Regions from separate parts of the Mesorhizobium sp. M1169 genome, predicted to be linked through region 1. Evidence: predicted binding sites of a transcription regulator. Region 1 holds the regulator's gene; each other region holds the start of a gene.

Region 1 (4,494 bases):
TCGATGCTCCGTCGCTGCCGGCCAGCGACCCAGCAACGGTTCTCGTGCCCGCGGGCGAGCCTATCGTACGCCTGCGCAGGCGTTTCCGCCTCCCGTCACCGTCCCGTATCCGCAACAGCGTAACCACAGCGGCCGGTCTGGAACTCGACCGCGGCATCGCCTTCCTGCTGGTGCCGGTGTTCCTCGCATGCGGGGTGGTCGTTTATTTCGGGCTGTCGGTGGAGCCGGCCTTTCCACAGCCGATCGCAATCGCGCTCCTCGCGACCCTTTGTGCCGTCGTCTCGCGGTCATGGCCCAGGACGCGCCTGTGCTTCATGGTGGCGCTGCTCTGCGCGCTTGGCGTACTTGCCGCCAAGTTCGAAACATGGCGTGTCGGAACGCATATGCTCGGCTCCGAAATCTCGACGCGGCTGACGGGTCGCGTCGTATCGTACGAGTCCATGGCGAGCGGCCGCATCAGGCTGACAATCGATGTGATCTCAACCGCCAGGCCGACACTGCGCTACATGCCGGAACGGGTCCGCGTTTCGGCGATGAAGATACCGGCTGAGCTGACCGCCGGTTCCGAGATCACCGGCTATGTGCGGCTGCTGCCGCCGACCGGCCCGGTGCGGCCCGACAGCTATGATTTCTCCTTCGACAGCTATTTCGCCGGTATCGGCGGCAGCGGCTTTTTTCTCGGCAATCCGAAAATCGTGTCGTCGGACAGCATGCCGCTTGCCGCGCAGCTTTCTTCCGCGATCGAAGACGCGCGTGAATCCATCGCCGACCATATCCGCAGCCGCATCGGCGGTGCCGAGGGCGAGATTGCTACTGCGCTGATCGTCGGCGTGCGCGCCGGCATTCCCGAGGAGATCAACGAAGCGATGCGGCGCACCGGCATCTACCACATCATCTCCATCTCGGGGCTGCATATGGCGTTGGTCGCCGGCACCATCATGGCGCTGCTGCGGGGTGCCTTCGCGCTGTTTCCCGATTTCTCATCGCGACGGCCGGTCAAGAAATATGCCGCGGCCGCCGCGCTTTTTTCGATTGCGGCCTACCTCGTCTTTTCCGGCATTGTCGTGGCGGCCGAACGCAGCTTCATCATGCTGGCGGTGATGCTTATCGCCGTGCTGTTCGACCGGGCCGCGCTCACCATGCGCAACCTGGCGATCTCGGCCATCGCGGTCATCCTGGTGTCGCCGCACGAGGTGGTCGGTCCGAGTTTCCAGATGTCCTTCGCCGCGACGGCGGCCCTTGTCGGCGCCTATGCAGGCTGGTCCGATTACCGCGCCGGCAGGGCCACCACGCCGCCGCCGCGGCAGTCGCCGCTACGCTTTGCCACTCGAAAGGTCCTGCTGGGCATGTGCGGTCTGGCGATGACCTCGATCATTGCAGGGAGCGCCACGGCGCTTTTCGCCATATGGCATTTCCAGCGCGTGGCGCCGCTCAGCCTGTTCGCCAATCTGGCCATCATGCCCATCGTGTCACTGGTCGTCATGCCCTTCGCCGTTCTCAGCGCGCTGGCGATGCCGTTCGGTGCGGATGGCCCTTTTCTCTATGTCATGGGCAAGGGGCTGACGGCGATGATCGCCCTGTCCGGGTGGATCTCGGAGCGCTCGCCGATCGATGCGGTCGGGCTGATTTCGCTGAGATCCGTCCTTCTGGTGACGATCGCCCTCGTCATTGCCAGCATGGCGACGACGTGGTTGCGGCTGGCGGCACTTCCTTTTGCGCTCGCCGGCTTGCTGACGACAACGCAGACACGCATACCCGACGTATTGGTCTCGGAGGACGCACGGCTGGTCGCGCTGCCGATCGGCAGCGGTGAACTCGCGGTCAACCGGGCACGCCCGAATGAGTTCACCATCGACAACTGGAAACGCGCGCTCACATCAGAGGCTATCGTCGCGCCGGAAACACCTGGAAAGAACGACCCGCAATTCGACATTGCCGATCCGGCCGACCTACCGCCGGGCATGCCGTTCATTTGCACGGACGGCCTCTGCCTTGCCAGGCATCCATCCGGCGCGATCATCGCGCAAGCCAAGGACCGCGATACTGCGCGGCCAGCCTGCGCCTTTGCCAGCTTGATCGTCATCGACGACGCCACCGCCCATAACCCCTGCTACTACGACCGGCTGGTCCTCGTCGTCACCAAACGGCAACTGGCGCGCGCGGGAAGTGCCGCCGTCTATTTCGATCCACAAGCGGCAACACGCGCCGAGATCCGCTTCGCCGTCGAAAAATCATACCGGCCCTGGCACGTGCAGCGGAAATTTTCACGCGCGGCACGGGGCCTGCCGCCATACCGCCGGGCCGACAACCCCAAAGCCGGCGCCAAGGGCGGAGCTCAGTAGCGGCGGATCAGTCCGACGAGCTTGCCCTGCACCTTGACCCTGTCTGGTCCGAAGATGCGCGTCTCGTAGGCCGGATTGGCGGCTTCCAGGGCGATCGAGGCGCCCTTGCGGCGGAACCGCTTCAGCGTCGCTTCCTCCTCGTCGACCAGTGCCACCACGATCTCACCGGGGCTCGCCGTATCGGCATTGCGGATGATCACCGTGTCGCCGTCGAAAATGCCGGCCTCGATCATCGAATCGCCTTTGACCTCAAGCGCATAATGCTCGCCGCCCATGATCATATCCGGCGGCACCGAAATCGAATGCGTCTGGTGCTGGATGGCGTCGATCGGCACACCGGCAGCGATGCGGCCCATCACCGGGATCGAAACGGCGGCGACGACATCGTCGTCATTTCCGGCTGCGGGCACGCGCGACGATGTCGGCTTGCCTTGCCGAGGGGCGCCTTGCCCAAGACTGCCCTGGATGACACTCGGCGAGAACTTGCGTGCCGCATTGAGGCCGGGGGCGATCGAGTCAGGCAGGCGTAGCACCTCCAGCGCACGGGCCCGGTTGGGCAAACGGCGAATGAAGCCGCGCTCCTCCAGCGCCGTAATCAGCCGGTGGATTCCGGATTTGGAAGCCAGGTCGAGCGCTTCCTTCATCTCGTCGAATGAAGGCGGGATACCGCTTTCCTTCAACCTTTCGTGGATGAACATAAGCAGTTCGTGTTGTTTGCGTGTCAGCATAGCGACCCCCAACAGAATCAGAAAAACAAACCCAGAACAAACACTATCTGTTCCAGTTGTGTTCCGCAACTGTTTAAAGTTTAATGAATGCGTTAAGGCTCGGGAAACAAACGACGTCCCCTACCGGCGTACCGCATTTTCACCGCCGCGAGCCTCATCGCCTTGATTCTGCTTTCGTTTGCGCCCTTCTGGCCTCCTAGAAGGCGGCGCTGGCATCGGCCGTCGGTCGGTAAAAGGCACGGAATTGAACCCTTATCGACTGTGCGGTTTGGTCGATGCACCGTGAACGAAACGAACTCAAAACGCCAACCTCGGGTTAAGTCCCAGTTTCCACCGCCTGGTCAGGCTGCTTCTCGCCGGTGGAGCCTTGCTGCGCGCAACCAGGTAATGGAAGAACAGTCGATGCGTGTCCGGCGTTGCGTTGGATCTTGGGGGAGCAGACAAATCATGACAGGAATTCCCGATCTCGTGGCCATAAAGGCGATGGATGCCGCGGATCCGCTGCGCGCGATGCGCGACCGCTTTGTGTTGCCGCAAGGAGTGATCTATCTCGACGGCAATTCGCTAGGAGCTGCTTCACGTGCCGCTTTCGATGAACTGCACAAGGCCGCGACCGAAGAATGGTCGCATGATCTCATCCGCGCATGGAACACGGCCGGCTGGTTCAACATGCCGCTTGAACTTGGCGACCAGCTCGGGCGCCTGATCGGTGCCGCGGCCGGCCAGACGGTGGTCTGCGACACGACATCGGTCAACATCTACAAGCTGCTGCACGCCGCCATGGCCATGCGACCGGAGCGGCAGGTCATCGTCGCCGAGGGCGATAGTTTTCCGACGGACCTCTACATGGCCGAGGGTGTGGTTTCGACGCGAAAAGATACGCTGCTGCGCCTCTCGGGGGTCGACGCGCCGACCATCGAAGAGCTGATCGACGAACGCACCGCTGTGGTGCTGGTCAACCACGTCAACTATAAGTCGGGCGAACTGCGCGACATGCCGGCGCTGACGCGCAGGGCTCAGGAAGCCGGGGCGATGATCGTCTGGGATCTCTGCCACACCGCCGGCGCGATGCCAGTCGAACTCGACAAGGCAAACGCCGATTTTGCCGTTGGCTGCACCTACAAATATCTGAATGGCGGCCCGGGCGCGCCTGCCTTCATCTATGCGGCTGAGCGGCATCTTTCCGACATCCAGCAGCCGCTCACCGGCTGGTGGGGCCATGCACGGCCCTTCGCCTTCGAGCCAGGCTATGCGGCCGGCACCGGCATCCGCCGGTTTCTGTGCGGCACACAGCCGGTCCTGTCGATGCGCACGCTGAAGGGCGCGCTCGACATCTGGAACGATGTCGACATGACGGCGGTGCGCAAGAAGAGCATCGCGCTGGCGGATCTGTTCATCGAGCTTGTCGAGGCAAAGTGCGGCAC
Region 2 (4,494 bases), on a different contig from region 1:
CATGCCCGTGTCGATCGACGGACGCGGCAGGTCGATGCGCTCGTCTTTCGTCACCTGTTCATACTGCATGAACACCAGGTTCCAGAACTCGAGGAAACGGTCGCCGTCCTCCTCGGGGCTGCCGGGAGGGCCGCCCCAGATATGCTCGCCACGGTCGATGAATATCTCCGAACACGGCCCGCAAGGCCCGGTGTCGCCCATCGCCCAGAAATTGTCCGAAGTCGCGATGCGGATGATGCGATCGTCCGAAAGGCCGGCGATCTTCTTCCAGTACGAAGCCGCCTCGTCGTCGGTGTGGTAGACGGTGACCAGCAGCTTGTCCTTCTTCAGCCCGAACTCCCTGGTGATCAGGTTCCAGGCAAGCTCTATGGCCCGCTCCTTGAAATAGTCGCCGAAGGAGAAATTGCCGAGCATCTCGAAGAAGGTCAGGTGGCGCGCGGTGTAGCCGACATTGTCGAGGTCGTTGTGCTTGCCGCCGGCGCGAACACTCTTCTGGGCAGTCGTGGCGCGCGAATAGGGCCGCTTCTCCAGACCGGTGAAAACGTTCTTGAACTGCACCATGCCGGCATTGGTGAACATCAGCGTCGGGTCGTTGCGCGGCACCAGCGGGCTTGACGCGACGACCTCGTGACCTTCCTTGCGAAAATAGTCGAGAAATGCCGACCGGATCTCGTTGACGCCGCTCATGAATACTGCCTTTTCGAGAGAACCGCCGGCTGCCGGCGGAAAATAGACATGGCCTTTTAGCGGTCGCACCGCAGCCTGTCCAGAAACACCAAATGGGCTCAAATCCCGGCTTTCACCAGCGCCTTGAAATGCGTCTGCCTCGCCGTCAAACGCGAACCGCCGGCCTGGGCCGGCGGTTCGAAACGCATCGATTACGCAAACTCAAAATCAAAACATCAAATCGAAACCTGGCTGAGGCTCAGCGAGGCGTCGCTTGCCCTACATCACCCCAGCGTCGTCCTCGAAACCGTCGTCGCTGCTTTCTGAGCCGCCGTTCTCAAGGAATTTCTCAGCGATCAGCCCGGCATTCTGCCGTAGCGCCAGCTCGATCTCGCGCGCCGTGTCGGGATTGTCGCGCAGGAACAGTTTTGCGTTTTCGCGGCCCTGGCCAAGACGCTGCGAATTGTAGGAGAACCAGGCGCCCGACTTTTCGACCACGCCCGCCTTGACGCCGAGATCGACCAGCTCGCCGGTCTTGGAGACGCCCTCGCCATACATGATGTCGAACTCGACCACCTTGAAGGGCGGCGCCAGCTTGTTCTTGACGACCTTGACGCGGGTCTGGTTGCCGACGACCTCGTCGCGATCCTTGACCGAGCCGATGCGGCGGATGTCGAGGCGGACCGAGGCATAGAATTTCAACGCATTGCCGCCGGTCGTCGTCTCGGGCGAACCGAACATGACGCCGATCTTCATGCGGATCTGGTTGATGAAGATGACCATGGTGTTGGAGCGCGAGATCGAGGCGGTGAGCTTGCGCAGTGCCTGGCTCATCAGGCGGGCCTGCAGGCCGGGCAGCGAATCGCCCATCTCGCCTTCGATTTCCGCCCGCGGCGTCAACGCCGCCACCGAATCGACCACCAGCACGTCGATGGCGCCGGAGCGCACCAGCGTGTCGCAGATCTCCAGCGCCTGCTCGCCGGTATCGGGCTGCGAGATCAAAAGGTTTTCGAGATCGACGCCGAGCTTGCGGGCATAGACCGGGTCGAGCGCGTGCTCGGCATCGACGAAGGCGCAGATGCCGCCCTTCTTCTGGGCTTCGGCCACCGTGTGCAGCGCCAGCGTCGTCTTGCCCGAGCTTTCCGGCCCGTAGATCTCGACGATGCGGCCGCGCGGCAGGCCGCCGACGCCAAGCGCGATGTCCAGCCCAAGCGAGCCGGTCGGCACCGTCTCGATCTCGACGACCTGCTCGTTCGCGCCGAGCCGCATGATCGAGCCCTTGCCGAAGGCACGCTCAATTTGCGACAGCGCCGCATCCAGAGCCTTTGATTTGTCCACCGCTTTGTCCTCTACAAGCCGCAAAGAATTCTGAGCCATGATACATCACCCCGTGGTCGTCAATGGAGGCCGGACAATCCCGCAATCCTTAAAAGAATGTACCTCATTTGTTCTCATTTGTCAATGAGCACCAAGGGCTTGAAAAATAACGCATATCCCTATTTGTTCTATTTTTGTTTCGCAATTATTGCTTCCGATGTGTCTCGCCTCGCATGCGGCGCCGTTGCCGTCACCAACCGAATCGGACCCGCGATTGCAGGGTTCCGCCCGGCGACCTAGTCTCCCCCGGGCAACAACTAAAGGGCATTTTGACGGCATGATCAAATCCCCGACGATCCTGGCCGTGGGCGGCGCCTATATCGAGCGGCGCGGCCGGGTTGCCGGCGCCTTCGTGGCGGCCGCTTCCAACCCCGGCACGATGCGCGAGCATGTCGGCGGTGCCGTCTTCAACGCCTTGCGCTATGCGGTGCGACGCGGCGCCTCGGCCGCGCTGCTTTCGGTGCGCGGCGGCGATGCGCTTGGCGACACGGTCTTACGCGCCGTCACCGAGGCCGGCGTTGCCGACCTGTCGGCGGTGTTCCTCGACCGCGCGACGCCAAGCCATACGATGCTGATCGACAGCGACGGCGGGCTGATCGCCGGCCTTGCCGACATGGTGCTCTACGAGCTGGCGCTTCCCAAGCAGATCCGCCGCGCCAAGGTGCGGGAAGCGATCGGTTCGGCCGACGCGGTGCTGTGCGACGCCAACCTGCCGTCGACCGCGCTGGAGCGGCTAGCGGCACTCGCCGCTGGCAAGCCGGTGTTTGCGCTTGCGGTCTCGCCCAACAAAGCGGCGCGGCTGACGCCGGTGCTCGACCGTCTGGCGATGGCCTTCATGAACCGGCACGAGGCCGGCGTGCTCGCCGGCGTCCAAATCGATCAAGGCATCGTCGACGGCCTGAGACGCGCCGGGCTGAAAAGCGGCGTGATCACCGCCGGCGACGAACCAGTGCTCGGTTTCGACGAATTGAGCGCGTTCTCGATCTCGCCACCGCCGCTACAAAAGCGGACCGATGCTGCCGGCGCCGGCGACGCATTGGCAGGCGCGACGATCGCCGCCCTGCTGCGCGGCCTGACGCTGCGCGCAGCGCTGCGGGAAGGCGTTGCCGCAGCGATGCTTGCCGTCGAGGGTGCCGCCCTCACCGGCGCCGGCTTTGCCGAGGCGCTGGCGCTCGTGCCCGAAGCGCGGGACTGGTATGAAGTGCGGCCCGGAATTGCCGAAGCATGACGCAGCCTATTTGCCGGCGCGCCGTCCTGCCTCGTAGGCGCGGCGTGCCCAGATCGCCATCTCGTCGGGATCGTCGAAGGCGCTGTCGGGAACGCTCCAATAGGGCATCGACACGAGCTTGCCGTGGCGCGAGCCGGTATAGGTCCATTGCCGGCAGCCGGCCGCTTCGAAATCCGGGGCGCTTTCGGCGTCGGCCTTCAGCATCAATTCGCCACCGATGACGATGGCGACGATGACGCCGTCGAAATAGATGCCCTTGCCGCCGAACAGCTTGCGGATGCTGACCGGGCCGAGGCCTTCGAAAAGCTCTTCTATGCGCTCGTTGTCCATGCGGCGATCATGTCACCCGGATTTCCCCTTGTCATCGACGCAACCGGCACCATCCTGACAAGTTCAGAATCAATTTCGTCGGAGTTTTTCATGCCGCTTCTGCTCAAAGGGTCCTGCCGGTGCAATGCCGTATGTTTCGAGGTGGAAAGCCACACGCCGGTGCCGTTCATGCTGTGCTACTGCTCGATCTGCCGCAAGCAGCAGGGCGGTGGCGGTTTTGCCATCAATCTCGGCGCCGATTACGAGACGCTGAAAATCCAGGGCAAGCGCCATCTCGGCGTCTACCGCGCCGAGATCGAGGACGACGAGCACCCGCAACGCGAGACCTCGACGGGCGAGCGGAACTTCTGCACGAAATGCGGGACGGCACTCTGGCTCTACGATCCGACCTGGCCGGAGCTTGTGCATCCGTTCGCCTCGGCTGTCGACACAGACCTGCCGAAACCGCCGGAGAAGGTGCATCTGATGCTGAAATACAAGGCGAATTGGGTCGAGCCGGATATCGGCAAGGGCGACAAGGTCTTCGACGTCTACCCGGAGGAGTCGATCGCAGACTGGCACAAGCGAACGGGGATGTGGGTGGATTAGCGTTCTTCTCCCCGTCGCTATACGGGGAGAAGATGCCGGCAGGCAGATGTGGGGCGGCGCAAACATTGCGAACGCCGGCTCGGCCCCTCATCCGGCCCTTCGGGCCACCTTCTCCCCGTATAGTGACGGGGAGAACGAAAACCTCAGGCCGAAGCGCGCGCCTCGGCCAGTGCCTTCAGATCAGCCGGCTTCAATTCGACCGATTCGCCGCAGCCGCAGGCCGAGCTCTGGTTCGGATTGCGGAAGGTGAAGCCGGTTCGCAGTGTCGTCTGCTCGAAATCCATCTCGGTGCCGAACAGGAAAAG
Region 3 (4,494 bases), on a different contig from region 1:
GCGCTTGACTGGCTCGCGATCAGCTCGTTTTGAGACCCAGAATTGTGAGCAGCAAAAATACGCGGATCGGGAACCACGAGCCGTAACGGTCCGCCTTTTTCATCGATGGCGATTGCTTCGAAAGCAGGGGCGTTTTCCAATTATGCCAGACCAGATCAGCAGTGTGTGGGACGGCGAACCTGTTTTGAGAGGTACTTGAACTCACGTTCGGGCAATTGGCCGCGCAGGTGTTTGGACGACACGCGCGCGGCATCATGGCCCACCAGATTCGGATTCGCGGCCAAGAGGACGACGTCGGCATAACTGTGCCTGAGATTCTGCTCGAGATCGCCGGCGGAACGCAGCCTCAGATGGTCTTTGAAAACGTGCTCTACGGATCGAGCCATGCAACATCTCCATTTGCGGCACCGAAGAGACATTCAGCCCGAGGGTTCTGGCGGTGCCGAACGGATGCGAGTGCGGTTGTTCCTCTGCTATGAGACAGGGGCGCGGAGGCCCGGAGAGGTGGACATGCCGCATCGACCGACGGATAATTGTCGGGACTCGCCGGTTTGAAAGGCGTACTCTGCTTTGATCGGTGATAAACATTAAGGGCATCGCCGGCTGTGAGCGAGCATCGTGCTTCCGCCCCAATTCGGGAGGGAGCCATGAGCAGCCCCAACACCTCCAAAATTGGCCTCGCATACTCAGAAGACCGCGATCGGGCGCCACAGCCAATTCCTAGCCCAGAGCCTGTATACAGAAACGAACTGCTGCGGCGCATGTCTCCGGCCGATCTTCAATTGCTCAGGCCTCACCTTCACAGCAGCTTTCTGCCATTGAGGACGCAGCTCGAAACCGCAAACGCCGCTATCGAGGCCGTCTACTTCTTTGAGACCGGGATCGGCTCGATGGTGGCGAAACTCCGGCCGGAGGTCGACGCCGAAGTTATAGTCATTGGTTTCGAGGGCATGACCGGCTCGGCGCTGATCATGGGCGGCGATCGATCGCCGCACGACTGCTACATTCAAGCGGATGCCGAGGTTGCCAGCATGGACGCCGAGCCATTCACAAAGGCGCTTTCCGACAGCCCGACGCTGCGGCTTTTTCTGCTGCGGTACGTGCACTACGCGTGGATCCAGGCAAGCTATACCGCCCTCGCCAATGCGCGTTTGAAACTGGAAGAACGGCTGGCAAGATGGCTGGTCATGTGCAACGACCGCATAGAAGGCGACCGGCTGCCGATTACCCATGAATTCCTGTCGGTCATGTTGGGTGTACGACGGCCGGGCGTCACCCTGGCACTTCAAATGCTGGAAGGCCGCGGTCTGATCAGGTCAAATCGTGGCGAGGTCATCGTCCGTGATCGAACTGGTCTCATCACCTTGGCAAACAGCTCATATGGCCAGCCGGAGGCGGAATACGCCCGCCTGATCGGCGAGCAGGCATCTCCATGATCCGCGCCAATATCGAAGTCCGCCGATGGGATGAGACAAACTACCTAAAGCGGCAGGCCATCGCTAATGCTGGGCGGGGGGTCTCGATGCGCGAAGGGCAATCCCTGCTGGTTGCGACCGTTGAGTGAGGGACGCCGAGTCTCTCCCTTCCCGCAAAGAATTGATATGTTGAGACCGGAGGCTCTGTCAGCGCCGTTGGCGACCAGAGCAGGATATGGCTGCCAGTCCGGCGCGGGAACCACCATCCAGCCGCAGTCGACGTGTTGTCCGGGTCCCGGCCAGCGTCGACGTTACTCCGACCGATCCCACACACTGACCAGGTCGGTGATGAGCAGCCCTGCAAACGGCCTGAGAAAGCTTACCAAATGTGGCGGAACAAATCATGATCGTTTCTCATTGTGCTGATCAATCAAGGGAGATTGACCATGGGCGACCGGCACAACCCAAAAATCGAGGCATCGGCAAATGTCGGAAAAGACCCGGAAGATTGGGTCAGCGGAGATGACCCAATGACTCCCGCACAAGCCTCATATCTGAAAACTCTGGCCGAACAGGCCGACGACCCTGACGCCTATGCCGACGGCCTTAGCAAGGCGGAAGCTTCTAAACGGTAAGCGCTGTTGTGGGACCACCTTTCGGGAGTGGTCGCGATCTGTGAGGTTGCCGATCCTGTATTGGGATCGGAGATCGGCTTGTGTCTGGACTTGACCTTACGCTTGACCCGGAGCGGCAGCCTCGGCGTTTCGAGGTGATCAACGGTGCCGGCGGTCGGCGTCATTGGTCGGTGGATGACAAGGCGCGGATCATCGCGGAGACGCTGGAGCCGAACGCAGTCGTTTCCGAGGTCGCCCGCCGGTATGGCCTCAGGCCGCAGCAGGTCTTCGCCTGGCGCCGCGAAGCGCGCAAACAGGCCGCTTCGGTGCAGCAAAATTCTCCTGCCTTCGTGCCGGCGGTTGTGGCGACGGCGGAGCCTGTAGCCAGCCGTTCACCGAAGCAGCAGAAACGGCAAGCCACTCGAGACGCCGGAGTGATCGAGCTTGAGATCGACGGGGTTGCGATGCGCGTCGGCCGGGGCGCCGATGCCAAGACGGTGGCCGCAGTGGTCCGCGCGCTGAAGGCGACGTCGTGATCGGGCCGACGGGTGCGGTCAAGGTCATGGTGGCGACGAAGCCGGTCGACTTCCGCAAGGGTGCGGAGGGATTGGCTGCGCTGGTGCGAGAGACGATGGGGGCCGATCCGTTCAGCGGGGCCGTCTACGTCTTCCGGGCGAAGCGGACTGACCGGATCAAGCTGATCTTCTGGGACGGCACCGGCGTCTGCCTCTATGCTAAGCGTTTGGAGGATGGGGAGTTCCGCTGGCCGAAAGTACATGACGGCATGATGCGGCTGACGGCCGCGCAGCTCTCGGCGCTACTCGAAGGTCTCGACTGGCGGCGCGTCCATGAGGCGCGCCGGACCCGCGTTCCAACCCAGGCCGGCTGACCCGCGACGAAGTGAATCAGTCTGGATTCCGCTGTCGCGGGCTGTCGTCGAATATGGTCTGATCCGGCCATGGCGATGACTGCTGACCAGCTTCCCGACGATCCGGACGCGCTGAAGGCGATGATCCTGGCGCGCGACGTCGAGAACGCCCGGCTGATCCAGATCATCAAGGAATTGCAGCGCCACCGCTTCGGCCGTCGTGCTGAGACGCTGCCCGAAGACCAGCTTCTGCTGGGGCTTGAGGAAGCCGAACAGATCGAGGCGGCCGGTGAGGAAGAGCAGGCACAGACCGCTCTTGGCGAACGTCAGGCGCGTGTCGCAAAGCGCCGAGCGAATCGGGGCGCGCTGCCGGCACACCTTCCTCGCGTGGAGATGGTCGTCGACATCGAGGATCAAGCCTGCCCGTGCTGCCGCAATGGTCTGCATCGCATCGGCGAGGACGTGAGCGAGCGGCTCGACATCGTGCCGGCGCAGCTGCGTGTGATCGTGGTGCGCCGGCCCAAATATGCCTGCCGCACCTGCGAGGACGTGGTGGTTCAGGCTCCGGCACCCGCCCGCCTGATCGAGGGTGGTCTTCCGACCGAGGCAACGGTCGCCCAGGTCCTGGTCTCCAAATACGCCGATCACCTGCCGCTCTATCGTCAGGCCCAGATCTATGCCCGGCAGGGCATTAATCTCGATCGCTCCACGCTCGCCGACTGGGTCGGCCGTGCCGCCTGGCATCTGCGTCCGGTGCATGCGCGGCTGCTTGGCAATCTGAAGGCGTCGCCGAAGCTCTTTGCTGACGAGACCACCGCGCCGGTGCTCGATCCCGGCCGCGGCAAGACAAAGAACGGGCAGCTCTGGGCCTATGCCCGCGATGACCGACCATGGAATGGCGGCGACCCGCCGGGCGTCGCCTATGTCTATGCGCCAGATCGGAAGGCCGAGCGTCCGATCGCTCATCTCGCAGGCTTCACTGGAATCCTGCAGGTCGACGGCTATGGCGGCTATCGTGTGCTGGCCGACAAGAGCGGTGTGACGCTCGGCTTCTGCTGGGCGCACGTTCGCCGGCGGTTCTATGAATTGGCCGTGTCCGGACCGGCGCCGATCGCGGGCGAGGCGCTGAGACGGATCGCCGAGCTCTACAGAATAGAGGACGATATCCGCGGCCGATCGGCCGATGAACGCCGTGCGATGCGTCAGGAAAATAGCCGTGCCATTGTCGCCGATCTCGAACCCTGGCTGCGCGAGAAGCTCGGCCTGATTAGCCAGAAGACAAAGCTCGCCGAGGCGATCCGCTACACGCTCTCGCGCTGGCAAGGCCTCTCGCGCTTCCTTGACGACGGCCGCATCGAGATCGACAGCAACACCGTCGAGCGCTCAATCCGTCCGATCGCGCTCAACCGCAAGAACGCGCTCTTCGCGGGCTCGGACGGCGGTGCCGAACACTGGGCAGTCATCGCATCGCTCATCGAAACCTGCAAACTCAACGGTGTCGAGCCGCTCGGCTATCTCGCCAACGTCCTCACCAGGATCGTCAACGGCCATCCGAACAGCCAGCTCGACGACCTGCTGCCCTGGGCCTACATCCGGG
Region 4 (4,494 bases), on a different contig from region 1:
TCTTCGCCGCCGGCGCTCTGGTCGGCGGTGAAGCGGAAACCTTGCAACTCGCCGACGTGATGGCCTTCGACGAGGACGGTTCCGGTTGGGCTGATTTCGGCTTCAGGCATCGTGTTTTCTCTAAGGCGCCGCATGAGGACGGAAGTCCTGCGGTCTACAAAACGTTTCGTCAACCGCTCATGCAGCGCATCCGACAATCTGTCTTCGATTTCGCGCGTCTTTTCCTGCCAGTGTGCCCGATCGGCCAGCCAGCCGGGCCGGTTGGAAACGAAGGTCCATGTGCGGATCTGGGCAATCCTGTGCGATAACGTGTCGATGTCGCCTTCGGTGGTGTCGGCACGGCGCACCTGCTCGGCCATGTAGTTCTCGTCGACATGGCCATGCCTGGCAAGGTCCATGTAAATGGAGGCAATCAAGTCGGCGTGCTGGGCCGGCGCGATCTTCCTGTAGTCGGGCAGCGCGCAGGCTTCCCACAGCAGCGCCACGCGCCTGGCATCGGTGGTGAGTGCCCGGACGTCCTCGTCGCGCGACAGATGCTCGAGCGCCTGTGCGTCTACTGCCGGCAGCGCGCGCGTCAGGCCTTCGACCGGGGCGTTGGTCTCAATCGACCGCTTCAGCGCATCGAGGTTGGCGAAATCGAAATGCGCGGTGCGCCACTGCAGTACTTTCACCGGGTCGAAATCATGCGCCTCGATTTTGTTGACCAGTTCATCATCCAGCGGATCGACCTGGCCGGTGACGCCGAAGGTGCCATCGCGCAGATGCCGGCCGGCGCGGCCGGCAATCTGGCCGAGCTCGGCCGCCGTCAGGTTGCGGTACTGGTAGCCGTCGAATTTGCGATTCTGGGCGAAGGCGACGTGGTCGAGGTCGAGGTTGAGGCCCATGCCGATGGCGTCGGTGGCGACGAGGTAGTCGACGTCGCCCGACTGGAACAGCGCCACCTGGGCGTTGCGGGTGCGCGGGCTGAGTGCGCCGAGCACGACGGCGGCACCGCCCTGCTGGCGGCGGATCAGCTCGGCGATGGCATAGACCTCGTCGGCCGAAAAGGCGACGATCGCGGTGCGCCGCGGCAGGCGGGTCAGCTTCTTCGAGCCGGCATAGGCAAGGTGCGACAGGCGTGGCCGGGTCACCACCGACACGCCCCGCAGCAGGCGCTGCAGGATGCCGTGCATGGTGGCCGCGCCCAGCAGCAGCGTCTCCTGCCGGCCGCGCAGATGCAGGATGCGATCGGTAAAGATGTGTCCGCGTTCGAGATCGCCGGCGAGCTGGACCTCGTCGATGGCAACGAAGGCGGCGTCGGTCTCGCGCGGCATCGCTTCCACGGTGCAGACCGAGTATTTCGCGCCAGCCGGCTGGATCTTTTCCTCGCCGGTGATGAGCGCCACCTTATGGGCGCCGACCTTCTCGCAGACGCGCGTATAGACCTCGCGGGCAAGCAGCCTGAGCGGCAGGCCGATGACGCCGCTTTCATGCGCCACCATGCGCTCGATAGCGAGATGGGTCTTGCCGGTGTTGGTCGGGCCGAGCACGGCCGTCACGTCTCGACCCGACAGGATCAGCGGTTCAGTGTGTTTCGGATGGATGTTCATCGGCCTGGAAATAAGGCTCTCTGCCTCGCATTGTCGGGAGCGCGCCCATATTGGCCGCGTATGACAGGCGACACATAGGGATTTCGGGCGCGAAGCGAAAGCGGAATATGCCGAGGGCAGGCCGATTGGTCGGTTCGAAGCCAGAAAATCTGTTCCCGATTAACAGTTGGAACGAGTCTGGAACGAATCAGCGACGAATCACTGACTCGCGCTGATTCAGGGTTTGTTCACGGCTACATCTGGGTTTTCTGTCGGCGTATCTCACCACATGCTGAATCACGGAAACTGGCCCGATTTATGCAAGCGGCATCCAAGCGAGCACTGCGGTTAACCTTTGCCGGTGAATGGTCGTGGCCGGCCAATCTGCTTCGCACAACGTTATGAAATTATTGATGTTTCCTAACGCGCTTTAATCATTTCGAGGGTGTTTTCAGCTCTCGCCGTTAACGTTCCGCTCAAAGCCGGAACGAATCGGCGACGAATCAGAGATAGCCGAAGTTTCTTGGTTTGTTCACCGCAACATGTTGTGTTGTGAACAGCTTTTCCACCGAGAATCCACAGGCTGCCGGGCGGCTTTTGCACAAGCTGCGAGTTTGCCGTTAACTTTGCGTGCCGGATTGGGGCAGCGTGCTGCATCGAGATCTTGCAACGGGAAGACCGCTATAGAAACGGGCCGTTTTGCAGGCCCGTTCGTCCAAGCGCGGATCTGTCTCAACGTAAAGACAAACGATCAGGCGACGTACTGGCCGCCATTGGCTGATATGGTCGAGCCGGTGATGAAACCGGCATCGTCGGAAGCGAGGAAGACGACGCAGCGCGCGATCTCCTCCGGCTCGCCGAGACGGCCGACCGGGATGTGCGGGATGACGCGCTCGTTGAGGACCTTCTCGTCCATTGCCTTGACCATCTCGGTGGCGATGTAGCCGGGGCAAATGACGTTGACGGTGATGCCGGCGCGCGCGCCTTCCTGGGCCAGTGCCTTGGTGAAGCCGATATCGCCGGCCTTCGAGGCCGAATAATTGACCTGGCCGACCTGGCCTTTCTGACCGTTGATCGAGGAGATGGTGATGATGCGACCGAACTTACGATCGCGCATGCCGCCCCACAATGGATGCGTCATGTTGAAGACGCCGGAAAGGTTGGTGTCGAGGACCTCTTTCCATTGCTCGCGCGTCATCTTGTGGAACATCGCGTCGCGAGTGATGCCGGCATTGTTGACCAGCACCGAGACGGGACCGAGATCGGCCTCTATCTGTTTGATGCCGGCGGCGCAGGCCTCGTAGTCGGCGACCGACCATTTATAGACCGGGATGCCGGTCGCGGCCTTGAACTTTGCCGCCGCTTCTTCATTGCCGGCGTAGTTTGCGGCGACCGAATAGCCGGCGCTTTTCAAGGCGACCGATATCGCCGCGCCGATGCCGCGCGACCCGCCTGTGACGATTGCAACCTTTGTCATATGTCCTCCCGGGAAATGCAGATGACTGAGCGTTGAAGCGGTGGGGTTTGCCCTCTATTCCCTACTCGCCTTGCGCCAGCATCCTATTCGTATCGCTTATCTCATCACAATGCTTCCACGCACATGGCAACACCCATGCCGCCGCCGATGCACAGCGTGGCAAGGCCTTTCTTGGCACTTCTGCGGCGCATCTCGTAGACCAGCGTGTTGAAGATGCGGGCGCCCGAGGCGCCGACCGGATGGCCGATGGCGATGGCGCCGCCATTGACGTTGACGATGGCCGGATTCCAGCCCATGTCCTTGTTGACGGCGCAGGCCTGCGCGGCAAAGGCCTCGTTGGCTTCGACCAGATCGAGGTCGCCAACCGACCAGCCGGCCTTGGCCAGCGCCTTGCGCGAGGAGGGGATCGGTCCCGTCCCCATGATCTGCGGGTCGACACCGGCGGTCGCCCAGGAAACGATGCGCACCAGCGGTGTGATGCCGCGCCTTGCGGCTTCCGCTTCGGTCATCAGCACCACGGCGGCGGCGCCGTCGTTGATGCCGGAAGCATTGGCAGCAGTCACCGTGCCTTCCTTGTCGAAGGCGGGCTTGAGCTTGGTCATGGCATCGATTGTCGCGCCGTGGCGGATGTATTCATCCTGGTCGACGACGGTGTCGCCCTTCCTGCCCTTGACTGTAAAGGCAACGATCTCGTCCTTGAATTTCCCGGCTTTCTGCGCGGCCTCGGCCTTGTTCTGGGAAGCCAGTGCGAACTGGTCCTGGTCGTCGCGGGTGATCTGGAACTGGCGGGCGACGTTCTCAGCGGTGTTGCCCATATGATAGCCATAGAAGGCATCGGTCAGGCCGTCCTTGATCATGGTGTCGATCAGCTTGAAATCGCCCATCTTGACGCCACCGCGCAGATGCTGTGCATGCGGAGCCATCGACATCGATTCCTGGCCGCCGGCAACGATGATCCTCGCGTCGCCCTGGGCGATCTGCTGCATGCCGAGCGCGATGGCGCGCAAGCCCGAGCCGCAGAGCTGGTTCAGGCCCCAGGAGGTCGCCTCCTGCGGTACGCCGGCAGCCATTGCCGCCTGCCGCGCCGGGTTCTGCCCTTGAGCCGCGGTCAGAATCTGGCCGAGAATGACCTCGTCCACCTCCTTGCCGTCGACGCCGGCACGGACCAGCGCTTCCCTGACTGCGACGGCACCCAATTCATGGGCTGGGGTGTTGGCGAAGGCGCCGTTGAAGGAGCCGACGGGCGTGCGCGCTGCACTGGCGACAACGATGGCGTTGGAAGCGGACATGTTCTTCTCCAGGCTTTCGGGGAACGATTTCGGGTGCCGTCGGGGACTTTTCTTGCCCTTTCCACAACCCGAGTCAAACCCGAAATGGGCATGGCGTCCCACTCCCGCAAGTATGCCGCCCGTCGCTGCAACGGCGGCCCGTCCGTGCTGCGCAGCATAA

What was found. The regulator LexA, encoded in region 1, represses DNA repair genes until DNA is damaged. The targets are predictions, from matches to a motif close to TGTTCNNNNTGTGTTCNG.
Region 2: a site for LexA is predicted at 2,168-2,185, ahead of recA (recombinase RecA). Genes of this name have one in related genera too.
Region 3: a site for LexA is predicted at 1,808-1,825, ahead of NKH41_RS26135 (DUF3072 domain-containing protein). Genes of this name have one in related genera too.
Region 4: a site for LexA is predicted at 1,757-1,774, ahead of NKH41_RS06485 (helicase-related protein). Genes of this name have one in related genera too.

What each region holds. Positions count from the first base shown of each region.
Region 1 is NZ_JAMYME010000045.1:29,144-33,637, reverse strand. It holds gene NKH41_RS28925 (ComEC/Rec2 family competence protein) at 1-2,342, shown strand, start outside; gene lexA (transcriptional repressor LexA) at 2,336-3,070, opposite strand; gene kynU (kynureninase) at 3,518-4,494, shown strand, end outside.
Region 2 is NZ_JAMYME010000010.1:154,699-159,192, reverse strand. It holds gene alaS (alanine--tRNA ligase) at 1-687, opposite strand, end outside; gene recA (recombinase RecA) at 946-2,043, opposite strand; gene NKH41_RS13320 (PfkB family carbohydrate kinase) at 2,321-3,271, shown strand; gene NKH41_RS13315 (TfoX/Sxy family protein) at 3,278-3,601, opposite strand; gene NKH41_RS13310 (GFA family protein) at 3,692-4,189, shown strand; gene sufA (Fe-S cluster assembly scaffold SufA) at 4,333-4,494, opposite strand, start outside.
Region 3 is NZ_JAMYME010000035.1:28,684-33,177, reverse strand. It holds partial or broken gene NKH41_RS26150 (GSU2403 family nucleotidyltransferase fold protein) at 1-140, opposite strand, end outside; gene NKH41_RS26145 (hypothetical protein) at 156-386, opposite strand; gene NKH41_RS26140 (Crp/Fnr family transcriptional regulator) at 762-1,436, shown strand; gene NKH41_RS26135 (DUF3072 domain-containing protein) at 1,862-2,050, shown strand; gene tnpA (IS66-like element accessory protein TnpA) at 2,131-2,565, shown strand; gene tnpB (IS66 family insertion sequence element accessory protein TnpB) at 2,562-2,918, shown strand; gene tnpC (IS66 family transposase) at 2,988-4,494, shown strand, end outside.
Region 4 is NZ_JAMYME010000004.1:265,053-269,546, forward strand. It holds gene NKH41_RS06485 (helicase-related protein) at 1-1,589, opposite strand, end outside; gene phbB (acetoacetyl-CoA reductase) at 2,320-3,045, opposite strand; gene NKH41_RS06495 (acetyl-CoA C-acetyltransferase) at 3,150-4,334, opposite strand.